DNA from 3 places in the Dermacoccus sp. PAMC28757 genome. Region 2 is predicted to be linked to each of the others. Evidence: riboswitches for the same ligand, from Rfam matches in the RefSeq annotation. Region 2 holds a riboswitch; each other region holds the start of a gene.

What was found. A riboswitch is a leader RNA that binds a small molecule or an ion and turns the genes downstream of it on or off. The one in region 2 is predicted to bind S-adenosylmethionine.
Region 1: it holds a riboswitch for S-adenosylmethionine, as region 2 does, so the genes downstream of both, H7F30_RS06940 (MetQ/NlpA family ABC transporter substrate-binding protein) here and H7F30_RS01915 (TauD/TfdA family dioxygenase) in region 2, are expected to answer to the same signal.
Region 3: it holds a riboswitch for S-adenosylmethionine, as region 2 does, so the genes downstream of both, H7F30_RS11425 (bifunctional o-acetylhomoserine/o-acetylserine sulfhydrylase) here and H7F30_RS01915 (TauD/TfdA family dioxygenase) in region 2, are expected to answer to the same signal.

The regions. Positions count from the first base shown of each region.
Region 1 covers NZ_CP060292.1:1,436,154-1,440,787, reverse strand. The annotation lists gene H7F30_RS06955 (GNAT family N-acetyltransferase) at 1-103, opposite strand, end outside; partial or broken gene H7F30_RS15130 (acyl-CoA thioesterase) at 87-491, shown strand; gene H7F30_RS15125 (hotdog domain-containing protein) at 745-972, shown strand; gene H7F30_RS15120 (hypothetical protein) at 953-1,120, shown strand; gene msrA (peptide-methionine (S)-S-oxide reductase MsrA) at 1,212-1,865, shown strand; SAM riboswitch class IV at 2,095-2,206, shown strand; gene H7F30_RS06940 (MetQ/NlpA family ABC transporter substrate-binding protein) at 2,427-3,392, shown strand; gene H7F30_RS06935 (methionine ABC transporter ATP-binding protein) at 3,389-4,450, shown strand; gene H7F30_RS06930 (methionine ABC transporter permease) at 4,447-4,634, shown strand, end outside.
Region 2 covers NZ_CP060292.1:399,604-404,237, forward strand. The annotation lists gene H7F30_RS01905 (carbon starvation CstA family protein) at 1-655, opposite strand, end outside; gene H7F30_RS01910 (GNAT family N-acetyltransferase) at 773-1,360, opposite strand; gene H7F30_RS01915 (TauD/TfdA family dioxygenase) at 1,405-2,289, opposite strand; SAM riboswitch class IV at 2,304-2,419, opposite strand; gene H7F30_RS01920 (cyclopropane-fatty-acyl-phospholipid synthase family protein) at 2,758-4,059, opposite strand; gene H7F30_RS01925 (FAD-binding oxidoreductase) at 4,056-4,634, opposite strand, start outside.
Region 3 covers NZ_CP060292.1:2,391,294-2,395,927, forward strand. The annotation lists gene H7F30_RS11400 (phosphatidylinositol mannoside acyltransferase) at 1-9, opposite strand, end outside; gene pgsA (phosphatidylinositol phosphate synthase) at 9-632, opposite strand; gene H7F30_RS11410 (HIT domain-containing protein) at 743-1,312, opposite strand; gene H7F30_RS11415 (hypothetical protein) at 1,345-1,731, opposite strand; gene H7F30_RS11420 (GNAT family N-acetyltransferase) at 1,728-2,207, opposite strand; SAM riboswitch class IV at 2,321-2,436, shown strand; gene H7F30_RS11425 (bifunctional o-acetylhomoserine/o-acetylserine sulfhydrylase) at 2,502-3,827, shown strand; gene thrS (threonine--tRNA ligase) at 3,898-4,634, opposite strand, start outside.

The DNA.
Region 1 (4,634 bases), 1.0 Mb from region 2:
TGTCGCGCCCCCACTGGCGGCGCCCGGCCGTGACGAAGACGGTCGCCCACTCCTCGAACTGCGGGTGTTCAGGGGTGATCCGTTCGATGCGCACCGTGTTCATGCCAGTCATGGAACGCCAGCAACCGCGCGCCCGACAAGTGAATTTCCGGCGGTACCGGCCCTACGATCGACGGCAGGCCCGGAACCGACGCCACATCACCCTGCGTTTCATGGCCGCACCGATGGATGCCGACGTGCGCGGGCGCGTCGGTGCCGGCCGGATGCTCGAGTGGATCGACAAGTCCGCGTACGCCTGTGCCGCGGCGTGGAGCGGGCACTACTGCGTCACGGCCTACGTCGGCAATGTGCGCTTCACCCGCCCCGTCGAGGTGGGCCACATCGTCGAGGTGCAGTCGCGTGTCGTCCACACCGGACGCACGTCGATGCACATCGTCGCGACCGTTTCGTCCGGCGACCCGCGTCAGGGCGAGCTGCGCGTCAACACACAGTGCCTGCTCATCTTCGTCGCGGTCGACGACGACCGGAAGCCCGCACCTGTCCCGGCGTTCACGCCGCAGGACGAGTGGGAACGCGACCAGCAGGAGCGCGCCGTCACCCTCACCGACGTGCGCACCCGCATCGAAGCCGACATGGTGAAGCAGAGTTACACGGGACGCGACGGAGTCGTGTCGCGAGACGCTGCGCTTCCTCGCGGCACCGACCACCGTCAACTGGGGCGGCAACGTGCACGGCGGCGTCGTCATGGAGTGGATCGACGAGGCGGCAACCCTCGTCGCGGAGCGCTGGAACCAGGGTTCGGCGGTGGCCGTGTACGCGGGCGGTGTGCGCTTCCACCAGCCGTTGCACGTCCGCGACCTCGTCGAGGTGCAGGCGTGGCTCATCCACACCGGCGCGAGTGCGCTCGGGCAACCCGCGCACGGGCGAACTGAACCTCACAACCGAGTGCACGATGGTGCTTGTCGGCCTTGACAACAACGGCCACAAGCGGGCCGTGCCGCCTTGGGTGCCAACGCTTTCCGAGGACGTCGCGCTCGACACGCACGCGCAGACGATGGTCGAGATCCGCGCGAGGCTACTGCGCCCCATCCCACTCGAAGTGCCGCCGCTCGTCGACTGACGCGCGCCGTTCACGCGGTTGCTCCGCGAGTTCGGAATCCTCTCGGACACGCCTGCGTTGAACACAGCGACCCCAGTGAAAGGAACGCCCCATGTGGTTCACCCGTCAGGATTCCGCCCCGGTCGACGTCGCTGCCGTGCACGACGTTCTCGGCACGCCACTGCTCGGCGGGTGGCCGGACAAGACCGAGACGCTGTACGTCGCGATGGGATGTTTCTGGGGTGCGGAGCGCATCTTCTGGCAGATCCCGGGGGTCGTCTCGACGGCCGTCGGCTACATGGGTGGCGACCGTGAGAACCCCTCGTACGAGGACGTCTGCACGGGCACGACGGGCCACACCGAGGCCGTCCAGATCGCGTACGACCCGGAGAAGGTCTCCCCGGCCCAGCTGCTCAAGGCGTTCTGGGAGAACCATGACCCGACGACGGCCAACCGTCAGGGCAATGACATCGGCACGCAGTACCGCTCTGCGGTCTACTGGACGACGCCCGAGCAGGAGACCGCTACGCGTCGCACCGCAGAAGCGTTCCGGGGTGCGCTGACCGACGCGGGCCGCGGCGCCATCACGACGGAGATGAAGCCCGCCGACGAAGCCGGAAAGTTCTGGCCGGCCGAGGGCTACCACCAGCAGTACCTCGCGAAAAATCCAGGCGGGTACTGCAATCACGGCTACAAGGGCGTGACGTGCCCGGTCGGCGTGGCCGACCTCCCCGCGCAGACCGACGTGCTTCCGCCGAGCAAATAAGCGCGAGCTCGGGGGGTACCTCGACCCCGTGGAGTCCACGCTCCGCCCCTAGTGACTCCAGCCCACGGGGAGAGCACGGCATCAGCGCATCTCTCCACTGGGCAGACTTTCCTGCCGTTGGGTCGAGGCGGCGACTACCCAACCGCAGGAAACTCGGCCCAGCGGTGACGCAGAGTGGCCCAGATCACTTGATTTGACGGGCTTCTCGCGGCGCCTCTAATGTAATGCCGGTCAAGAGATCCGATGCAAAGCCCTGGCTGGTCGGACGGCAACCCTCACGAACGTGGCGGGGTGCTCCAGGTGATGACCCGGCCGCGTCAACCGCGCGGCAAGCACGTTCCGCACCAGGAACACATCCCTTTCGAGGGCTTCGTACCGGTGCGCCCGATCCCGGGAGATCACATGCAGCACACGCATCGCCCCACCCAGGCCCCCACCGCGCGACCGCACACGCACGACGCCGCGTTCGCGCGCCCCAAGCACTGACCGCACCCATCGTCGGGCGGTCGTCGCCGCCCACCCCACCGGCGCCTCGCACGCCCCTTCGAGGAAGGCATCACCATGTCCGAGAACACCAACTCCACCACCCCCGGAGCCAGCCCGGCCGTCCAGGCCCTGCCCGAGAAGCCGAAGAGCAACGGCCCCAAGTACGCGGCCATCGGCGCAGGCGTCCTCGTCGTCGCGCTCGCCGCAGGCTTCGGCATCAAGGCCTTCACGGGTAGCGACGACGAGAAGCTGACGAAGATCACCGTCGGTACCACCGAAGCGTCCGACCCGTACTGGACCGAACTGGTCAAGGTCGGCAAGGAGAAGTACGGCCTCGACATCCAGCCGGTCAACTTCACCGACTACACGCAGGCCAACCCGGCGCTCTCCCAGGGCCAGGTCGACGTCAACCAGTTCCAGCACCTGCAGTTCCTCGCCGACTACAACGCCGCGAAGAACGACACCCTGACGCCGGTCGGCTCCACCTACATCGTGCCGCTGTCGCTGTACTCGAAGAAGCACACCACGGTGAACGAGTTCGCCGACGGCGGCAAGGTCGCCATCCCGAATGACGCGACGAACCAGGCACGCGCCCTCCTGCTCCTGCAGAGCGCCGGTCTGCTCACGCTCAAGGGCGGGGGCAACTCCCTGTCGACGCCCGCCGAGATCGACGCCGCGAAGTCGAAGGTCGGCGTCACGCCCGTCGACGCTGCCCAGACCGCAGCCGCCCTGCCCTCCGTCGAGGGCGCCGTGGTCAACAACAACTTCGCCGCCGACGCGAACCTCGACCCGAGCAAGGCGCTGTTCAAGGACGACCCCAAGGCGAAGTCCTCGGAGCCGTACATCAACGTCATCGTGGCCCGCAAGAAGGACGCCGACAACCCGACGTACGCGAAGTTCGTCCAGGCGTACCACGAGAAGTCGGTGCAGGACCTCATCTCCAAGCGCACCAAGGGAACCCAGTACGAGGTGAAGCGTTCCGTCGCGGACGTGCGCGGCATCCTCACCCGCATCGAGTCGCAGATCAAGGCCAAGAAGTGACCCCCACTCCCCCGGCCCGACCCGAGAACGCGCCGGCGGTCCGGCTGCGCGGCGTGAGCAAGACCTTCGTGCGCGGCAAGAAGAACGTCACCGCGCTGCAGGAGATCGACCTCGACGTCGCTACCGGCCGCGTCCTCGCCGTCATCGGGTTCTCCGGTGCAGGCAAGAGCACCCTCGTGCGGCTCATCAACGCGCTCGAGACCCCGACGACCGGCTCCGTCGAGATCGACGGCGTCGATCTGGCGGGTCTGGGAGCAAAGCAGATCCGAGCTCTGCGGGCCCGCATCGGCATGGTGTTCCAGCAGTTCAATCTCATCCGCTCGCGCACGGTGTACGCCAACGTCGCCTATCCGCTCGAGGTCGCCGGTTGGGACAAGGACAAGCAGGAGGCGCGAGTCACCGAACTGCTCCACTTCGTCGGTCTGACGGAGAAGGCCTGGGCCTATCCTGACGAGCTGTCCGGCGGCCAGAAGCAGCGCGTCGGCATCGCCCGCGCCCTCGCCACGAACCCGGAGATCCTGCTCGCCGACGAGTCGACCTCCGCCCTCGACCCCGACACGACGAAGGACGTCCTGGCCCTCCTGCGCCGCGTCAACGATGAGCTCGGCGTGACGATCGTCGTCATCACGCACGAGATGGACGTCGTGCGTGAACTGGCCGACGACGTCGTGGTCCTCGAACACGGCCGCCTCGTCGAGTCCGGGCCGACCGAGCAGGTGCTCGGCGCACCGACATCGTCAGCCACGCGGCGGCTCGTCGACGCGACGCTGCGCAACGTGCCCGACGCCCGCGAGATCGCGCGGCTGCGCGAGAGGGTGAGCGGACGCCTCGTCACGGCAACCGTCCACGACTCCGCTGGATTCGGAAGGGTTCTCGCCTCCACCGGCGCCCGCGGTGTCGAACCGGAGATCGTCCACGGTGGCCTCACGCCCCTCAAGGAAGCGAACCTCACGACGTTGACCCTGGCCCTGCGCGGTGACGACGTCACCGTCACGCAGGTGCTGACCGACCTCGCCCAGGTCGCCACCGTCCACGAACTCGAGGAGGCCACGGCATGAAGGTCATCACTGCGGACACGGACTGGAGCGCACTGCGCCCCGTGCTGTGGGAGTCGGTCGGGCAGACCCTCCTCATGGTCAGCGCCACCATCATCCTCGGCGGTCTGTTCGGGCTCGTGCTCGGCGTGCTGCTCAACACGACGCGCCGCGGCGGCATCATGGCCAACCCGACGGTTCACACGAT
Region 2 (4,634 bases):
AGAAGACACCCCAGGGCGACTCGGCGAGCGCGTTGACGACGACGAGGCCGAGCACGGCGATCAGGATGATCATGATCGTCATGACGGCGAACATGGCCGCCCAACCGCCGACCGGGCCGAGCGTGTCACGGGCCATCTGGCCGAGGCTGCGACCGCCGCGGCGCGTGGAGATGGCGAGCACCATGTAGTCCTGCACGGCGCCCGCGAAGATCACACCGAAGATGATCCAAAGCGTGCCCGGCAGGTAACCCATCTGCGCGGCGAGCACGGGGCCGACGAGCGGGCCGGCGCCGGCGATGGCGGCGAAGTGGTGACCGAACAGCACGCGCCGGTCGGTGGGCAGGAAATCCTGGCCGTTCTCGAACTGCTCGGCCGGGGTGGCGAGATCGTCGCGCGGACGGATGACCTTGTACTGGATGAGGCGGCTGTACAGCATGTAGCCGATGACGTAGCTGCCGACGGCAGCCATGACGAACCAGATCGAGTTGACGTGCTCGCCGCGGACGAACGCAACCATCGTCCAACCGATGGCGGCGATGACGGCCGCGACGGCGATGACGATCTTCTGACGTCCCGTGATCTGGCGGGGTAGGTCGACCGCGACCGGGGGCGTGTTCCCGTCGCGCTCGGGGGTTTTGGTGCTCGACGCGGGCACGGAGACCTCCCTTTTCGTGTGAGTGTGAGCAGGGCCACGTTATGCGGTGTCGGGTAGGTCACAGGGCTTTGACAACGCACGCGCAGGTCACGCCTTCATCACGAATTTGGACGAACGTCACGCAGTGGGGCCGGTGGGGCGCGGTCCGTCGCCGAACCAGTAGCGACGGCTGTCTTCACGAACGTCCTCGAGCTGCCCGCCGCAGGCCTCGATGACGGCGCGCGAGGCGCCGTTCGTCTGCGCGCAGCAGACGAGCACGGGGGCGATGTCGAGCGCGGCGGCTTCGGCGAGCCCGAGCTTCAGAGCCTCCTTCGCGATGCCGCGTCCGCGAGCGGCCGGCCGCACGGAGTAGCCGATGTGGCCGCCGAGTTCGTAGAGGAACTCGTTGAGCGCGTGACGCAGGGCGAGGTGGCCGACGAGGTCGCCGTCGTCGACGATCCAGAAGTAGGAGCAGTGGACGAGCCCGGTGTGCGGCGGCCACATCGTGTTGCCCTGGCGGGCGCAGTCTTCGACGTAGGCGGCGAAGCCGTCGGGGGTGATGTCGACGTCGGTGCCCGCGAAGAAGCCCGATCCGTCCATGCCGCCCGCGCACACCCAGTGGTCGTCGCGCGAGTCGGTGGTGGCGTCGCGGAACTCGCGCAGCATGGCCGACCAGTCGTCGTAGCGCGCGGCGTCGGGGGCGATGAGTTCGATCATGTCGGTCATCTCATCACCCCCGACGGTGGAGCGTCGATCAGTTTTCGGGGCGCTTAGCGGGCGCGCAGGCCGTCGACGCCGCGGGGCTCGTCGCCGCGCACGGTGACGCGGTGCATGACGCGGGTGTTCGTGTAGTCGCGGTTGGCGTAGTGGGAGGTGGCGCGGTTGTCCCAGATGCCGACGTCGCCGGGCGCCCAGCGGTGACGGATCGTGTGCTCGGGCTGCGTGAGGTGGGCGTAGAGGGCGTCGAGGATGGCGCGCGACTCGGCGTCGGAGACGCCACTGACGTGGGAGGTGAAGCCGGGGTTGACGAACAGGCCGCGGCGGCCGGTCTCGGGGTGGACGCGGACGACGGGGTGTTCGACGGCGGGCAGTTCGGTGACGATCTCGCCCTCCCACTCGTGGCCGCCGTTCTTCTTGAGGAAGGCGCCCCACTCGCGGTTGCCGTCGTGGACGGCGAGCAGCTGGTCGGCGAGCGCCTTGAAGGGTGCGGAGAGGGAGTCGTAGGCGGCCTGGCTGTCGGCCCAGGACGTGTCGCCGCCGTAGGGCGGGAGCGTCACGGCGCGGAGGATGCTGATGGACGGCGGCCGCTTCATGAAGGTGACGTCGGTGTGCCAGACGTCGGAGAAGGAGAACTCGGGGTCGCTCGAGTCGATGTTATAGATCTCGCTGCGCTCGTGGTTGCCGGCGACGGGGTGGCCGGGCGTCAGGTCGCCGAGGAGGTTGCCGAGGCGTACCTGGGCGTCGTCGTCGAAGCCGTGCTGATCGCGGAAGAAGAGCACCTTGTGGGCGAGCAGGGCGCGGCGGATGTCGAAGGCCGCGATCTCGTCGATGGACGCCAGGTCGATGCCGTGGATGACGGCGCCCAGGGCCGGGCCGAGGCGCTCGATGCGCAGTCCGGGCGTCGTGGCGGGAGCGTGGGTGGCGAGAAGTGTCATGACAACCTCTTTGTTCGTTGCGCTTGCGCAGACGCCGGGCGGCGACGCGCCAGGTCGTTACTCGGGGCACCCCACCGCAGCGGAGGGTTGCCGTCCGGCCAGCCGAGACTTGTCGCCGGAACTCGTGACCTACCCATAACGTAGACGCACCCACTGCCAAATGGAAAGTTATGGTTCGAGCGCCGTCCACATGGCGAACCCGCCCCTCCCCGATGTTGGGTGAGCGCCGCGCCACCGGCGTCTCGGTTCCCCCTCAAAGTCGGTGTGCGCCACCCTCCGCGAACCATCACGGCAGCACGAAGCCAGAACTGCGAGAGCGAAGGGGGTGGACTGCCCACGCTATGGCTTGAGTGCTGAGAGTCCGTCCCGCGCTGCGGGAATCGCTCCCGCCCCGCACCGCTCAACGACGCAGCGCCTGCCTCTTCACAGAGGCAGGCGCCGCGTTACGTTCGTCGATGCGGAGCGGGCTCAGGCCCGCCAGTGCGAGCCGAGGGGGTAGCCGCCGTTGTCGCCGTTCTCCGTCGTCTTCGTCGCGAGCACCTGGTGCAGGTGCAGCCAGCCCTCCTCGAACGCGAGGCGCGAACCGGCCATGTAGATGCCCCACACGCGCGCCGTCGGCAGGCCGGCCTCGCCGACGCAGAACTCCCAGTTCGCCTCGAGGTTGCGGCACCACGCGGCGAGCGTGTGCGCGTACGACAGGCGCAGGTTCTCGTCGTGCTGCACCTCGAACCCGGCGTCGTGGCACTCCGCGATGAGGCGCCCCGGGGAGGCCAGTTCGCCGTCGGGGAACACGTAGCGATCCGTGAACGGCTCCGGCCGCGCCGACGCCGTGTCGTCACGACGCGTGATGCAGTGGTTGAGCAGGCGCCCGCCGTCACGCAGCTTCGAGTGCAGGAACGTGAAGTAGTCGTGGTAGTTCTTCACGCCGATGTGCTCCGTCAGGCCGATCGAGCTCACCTTGTCGAATCCCGTCTCCGTCACGTCGCGGTAGTCGCTGTGGCGAATCTCGACGAGGTGCTCAAGGCCCGCCTCGCGCACCGCGCGCTGACCCCACTCCGCCTGCTCGCGGCTCAGCGTCACCCCGAGCACGCTCACGCCGCGCTCGCGCGCGGCGTGGATCGCCATGCCGCCCCAGCCGCAGCCGACGTCGAGCAACCGCTCGCCCGGCTGCAGGTCGAGCTTGTCCGCCACGAGCGCGAACTTGCGCTCCTGCGCCTCCTCCAGCGAATCCGTCGCCGCGTCGTAAACGGCACACGTGTACGCCATCGACGGGCCGAGCACCTTCTCGTAGAACGCGTTCGAGACGTCGTAGTGGTAGCTGATCGAATCGGCCGCCCGCGACATCGGGTTCACCTTCGCGAGGTGACGCTTCCAGCGCGGCTGGCTCTCGATCTCCGGCAACGGCGGGTGCTTGAGCGCCTTCGTCCCCAGCGCCTTGACGATCGGCGCGAGCACCGACGCCGCGTCACGCTTGCCCAGATCCTTCACACGCAGATCGCGCTTGATGAGGCTGAACACCTCGTACGGGTCGCCCTCGGAAAAGCCCGTCCCCGTCAGCGTGCCCGTGAGGTACGCGCGAGCGAGCCCCAGGTCGCCGGGCGCTGTGAGGAGGTAGCGCAGCCCCTCCTCGTTCTCGATCCGCAGCTGGATCGCAGCGTCCTTCGGCCCGACGTCGGTGCCGTCGTACGCGGTGAGGCGCATCGGCAGCGGCTCCTCGAGCACCGCGGTGACGGCCTGCTGAACGAGGGGTGCGCCGGTCGGCGTGGTCATGCGTGGGTCCTTACCTTGTCTGCGAATTCGGGCAGTCGGCCCGAGGGGTCGTACATCGACTTCATACGGCGGTATTCGGCTGCGCCGTAGAGGTCTTCGAAGGTCTGTGCGTCGTAGTAGACGTCGGAGTACAGCGACTTGTGACCGCCCATCGTGGGCAGCACGGCCTCGATGTCGCGGTTGACGTCGCCGTCCGCGCGGCCGGGCTCGATGGCCACCGTGCCCCAGAACCCGACGTTGACGTACGTGCGATTCGGCTCGAGCCGGTACAGCGGCCACGCCTGATCGCCCCGCAAACGCAGCGGGCAGACCCACACCGGCGTCATGCCGACGTGCTCGTCGAACCACGGCATGAAGTTCACGAGTTCCTCGAGCGGCACCTCGACGTCCTGGACGACGCGCTCACGCGGTAGCTCGCCGCGCATCGAGTCGATCTTCGCGGCCACGCCGTAGCGGTTCTCGAAGCCGACAATGCGGTGGAATACGTCGCTGCGGCGGTACTTGCTCGGCCACAGCCGGCGGACCGTCGGGTTCTGCACACCGAACGCGTTGGAGCACCAGAACCAGTCCGTGTC
Region 3 (4,634 bases), 1.1 Mb from region 2:
CCGAGCCATCAGTTCGCGAGAGCCTTGCCGAGCGCCTGGCGACGCACCATGAGCATGCGCTGCAGCACGGTGATGAACGAGGCCACCGCGAGCAGGGCGAGCACGATCGTCAGGACGATGTACGGCAGGTCGAACAGGCCCGTGAGGCCGGTGGTGACGAGAACCGCGACGAGACGGTCGGCGCGTTCCGCGATGCCGACGTTCGCCTCCATACCGAGACCCTCGGCGCGAGCCTTGGCGTACGAGACGACGGAACCGAGCACGAGACAGGCGAGCGCGAGGCATGCCATGAGGAAGTCGTCGCCCTGGCCGGCGAAGTAGAGCACGAGGCCACCGAAGATGGCGGCGTCACCGACGCGGTCGAGCGTGGAGTCGAGGTAGGCGCCCCACACCGACGAGCGACCCGACAGGCGGGCCATGTTGCCGTCGAGCATGTCGGAGAAGACGAAGGCCGTGATGAACAGCGTGCCGACGAGGAACTCGCCGCGCGGGTAGAACCACAGCGCGCCGAACGAGACACCGAGCGTGCCGACGATCGTGACGACGTCAGGGCTGATGCCGAGGCGCAGGAGCAGCTGCGCCAGGGGGCGGAAGATCGCGGAGAAGAAGGCGCGCGCGTACTTGTTCAGCATGGTGACTCAACTGTAGCGGTTCGATACGTCGAGCCGAGGTGCGCGCCGCGCCGGACGAGTCACGTCTCACCCCGCGTTCACGAGCCGCGCGCCCCGCGAGGTCGAGGCCGTCAGTCGGTTGGCCAGGACGCCGCGATGCGCTGACGGCTGTCCTCGAGAAGCACCGGGAGAGCCTTCGTCTGGCCGACGATCGGCATGAAGTTCATGTCGCCACCCCAGCGGGGCACGATGTGCTGATGCAGGTGCGCAGCCACGCCGGCGCCCGCGACATCGCCCTGGTTCATGCCGAGGTTGAATCCGGCCGGGTTCGACGCCGCCTTGAGCGCGCGAATGCCCTGCTTCGTCAGCTTCGTGAACTCCTCGGTCTCCGCGTCCGTGAGGTCGATGTAGTGCGGCACGTGACGGTAGGGGCACACGAGCAGGTGGCCCGGGTTGTACGGGAAGAGGTTCATCACGACGAAGCAGTGCTCACCGCGGTGCACGATGAGGCCCTCGGCGTCGTCCTTGCCCGGCGCCGCGCAGAACGGACAGCCGTCGCCGGCGTCCCTCGAGGGGCGGTCGGCCTCGATGTAGGCCATGCGGTGAGGCGTCCACAGTCGGCCGAACCCGTCGGGCTCCCCCGCGAAGTCGTGCTCGGACTCGGCGTGCTCGGGAGTGAAGTCCTCGTTCTGCGTGACCATGCGCCCCATCCTAGGGAAACCCGCGCGCCGGGTCAGACCGGAGCGATCTCGGCGAGTTTCTCCACGAGCCGCTCGTCGCTCGCAGCGCCCGCGTGGGCCAGGCCGCCCACGCGCTCTGCCACTTTCTGTGCGACGGCTGCGGCATCGCCTTCACCCACGACGGCGACGGCGCTCGCGAGTCCGCCGAGGCCGCTTGCGGCGTCCTCGAGGTCGAGCCAGTCGTCGTCGGTGAGTTCCGCTGTCACACCCGCCCACACGACGCCCGCGGCCATGACGCCACGTTCGGCCAGCGATCCGACGCTCTCGCGCGGCAGCGAGCCGTCCTCACCGAGGTAGAGCACGACGGCGTTCGCCGCCGGCTTCGACGGGCAGGCGATGCAGCGCTCGCGCTGGTCGAGGGCCCAGATGATGTCGCTCATCGCTGCTCCTTCGTGGCCGCGAACGGTGCGTCGCGGTGCATGTGTCGCTCCTCCGGGGCACCGAATCCGAGACGCTCGTACAACGGGCGCGCCTTCGGACGCGTGTTGAGCAGCATCCGCTCGACGCCGCGTGCGTCCGCCCAGGCGTCCACGGTGCGCAGCATGCGTTCGGCAAGTCCCTTGCCACGCTCGTCGGGCACGACGAAGACGAACGCGACGTACAACCACGGCTTGGCGCCCCGCGCGAGCGTCGGCATCCGGTGGACGAGGGCGCACTGCACGATGCCGACGACGGTGCCGTCGGAACGGGTGGCGATCCACGTGGGTACCTCGTCGAAGGCCGAAAGGAAATCGTCCGCGTACTCGGTCACGAAACCGGCCCGATTCGGGTGCCCCTCCTCGAGGTCCGAGCGCAACCGAAGCGCTGCACAGGCGAAGGCGTCGTCACGCCTGGCCCGGGCGATGGTGATCGTCATGGCGCCAGTCAACCACGGCTTGACCCTTCGGCAAACGCCCCGCGCCGCACGGCAAACCACGATGTGAGACACGAGTCCCGCCTCTCGATACCGCCCGGGATATCCTCGGACCAGGTCACGAGCGCCAGCGTCAAACCCCGGTTTGCTGGCCGGCAACCCTCCCACCGCGGCGGGGTGCTCCGGGTGACGACCTGGCTCGGCGTAGGATACGCCCGGGCAAGCGCGGAAGCAGAGCTTCCGGCGCACCCCGCGTGCGAGGTTCGCGCACGGGTAGCGACCTTTCGAGGAGTTGTCATGAGCGCTCAGGACTGGGCTTTCGAGACCAAGCAGATCCACGCCGGCCAGGTGCCGGACGGGGACACCGGATCGCGCGCGCTGCCGATCTACCAGACGACCTCGTTCGTCTTCGACTCCGCCGAGACGGCGGCCAACCGCTTCGGCCTGTCCGACCTCGGCCCCATCTACACCCGGATCGGCAACCCGACGTCGCAGGCCGTCGAGGAGCGCATCGCGGCGCTCGAGGGTGGCGTCGGTGCGCTGCTGCTGGCCTCCGGCCAGGCCGCGACGACGTTCGCCATCCTCAACGTCGCGCAGGCAGGCGACCACGTCGTCGCGTCGGCCGCGCTCTACGGCGGTACGTACAACCTGCTCAAGTACACGCTGAAGCGTCTCGGTGTGGAGACCACCTTCGTCGAGGACATCGGTGACCTCGACGCGTGGAAGAACGCCATCCGACCGAACACCAAGCTGCTGTTCGGCGAGACGCTGAGCAACCCCGACCAGAAGGTCCTCGACGTCGCGGGTGTCGCTGGTGTCGCCCACGACGCCGGCCTGCCGCTGTTCGTCGACAACACCGTCGCGACGCCGTACCTGCTGCGCCCGATCGAGCACGGCGCGGACGTCGTCATCCACTCGGCGACGAAGTACCTCGGCGGCCACGGCACGTCGATCGCCGGCGTGCTCGTCGACGCCGGAACGTTCGACTACGCCAAGGAGCCGGCGAAGTTCCCGCAGTTCAACGAGCCGAGCGAGAGCTACCACGGCCTCGTCTTCGCCCGCGATCTCGGCGTCGGTTCGGCGCTCGGCGCGAACCTCGCATTCATTCTCAAGGCGCGCGTCGAACTGCTGCGCGACCTCGGCTCCGCCGTGTCGCCGTTCAACGCCTTCCTCATCGCCCAGGGCCTCGAGACGCTGTCGCTGCGCGTCGAGCGTCACGTGGAGAACGCGAAGAAGGTCGTCGCTTACCTGAGCGAGCACGCGCAGGTCGAAAAGGTCTTCTACGCCTCGAAGGACGACAGCCCGCACAAGGAGCTGGCCGACCGCTACCTGCCCACCGGTTCCGGTGCAGTGTTCTCCTTCGAGATCGCCGGCGGCATCGACGCGGGCAAGGCGTTCGTCGACGCCCTCGAGCTGCACTCGCACGTGGCCAACATCGGTGACGTCCGCTCGCTCGCCATCCACCCGGCGACGACGACGCACAGCCAGGGCAGTGACGACGACCGCCGCGGCGCCGGCGTCACGCCCGGCCTCGTGCGCCTGTCGGTCGGCGTCGAGAACGCGAACGACATCATCGCCGACCTCGACAAGGGCTTCGCAGCCGCGAAGGCTGCCTCCGCCTGATCGCCCGCACCGCGGAGACTACGACGAAGCCGCCACCCCAAATCGGGGCGGCGGCTTCGTCGTATGTGGATCAGGCCTCGGCAGGTGCCTCGGCCGCCGTGGGCGACGTGTTGTTGCGCGAGGCGATGTACGCGGCGATCTCGGCCACGGCCTCGTCGACCGGCACGCCGTTCTTCTGCGAGCCGTCGCGGTAACGGAAGCTCACGGCTCCGTTGTCGCGGTCCTCCTCGCCGGCGATGAGGATGAACGGCGCTTTCGACTTCGAGGCGTTGCGGATCTTCTTCGGGAAGCGGTCGTCGCTCGTGTCGATCTCGACGCGTACGCCGGCCCGACGCAGCTTCTCGCCCACCTCGCCGAGGTAGTCGTAGTACTCCTCCGCGACCGGAACCCCGAGCACCTGAACCGGTGCGAGCCACGCCGGGAACTGCCCCGCGTAGTGCTCGACGAGCACACCAAGGAAGCGCTCGATCGAACCGAACTTCGCCGAGTGGATCATGACCGGCTGCTGACGCGTGCCGTCCTGAGCCTGGAACTCGAGGCCGAAGCGCTCGGGCATGTTGAAGTCGTACTGGATCGTCGACATCTGCCACGTACGGCCGATGGCGTCACGTGCCTGCACGGAGATCTTCGGGCCGTAGAAGGCTGCGCCGCCCGGGTCGGGCACGAGCTCGAGGCCCGAGGCGTTCGCGACGTCGGCGAGCACCTGCGTCGCGACCTCCCACTGCTCGTGGGTGCCGATGAACTTGTCCTTCTTGTCGCCGGCCTCGTCACGCGTCGACAGCTCGAGGTAGAAGTCGTTCAGCCCGA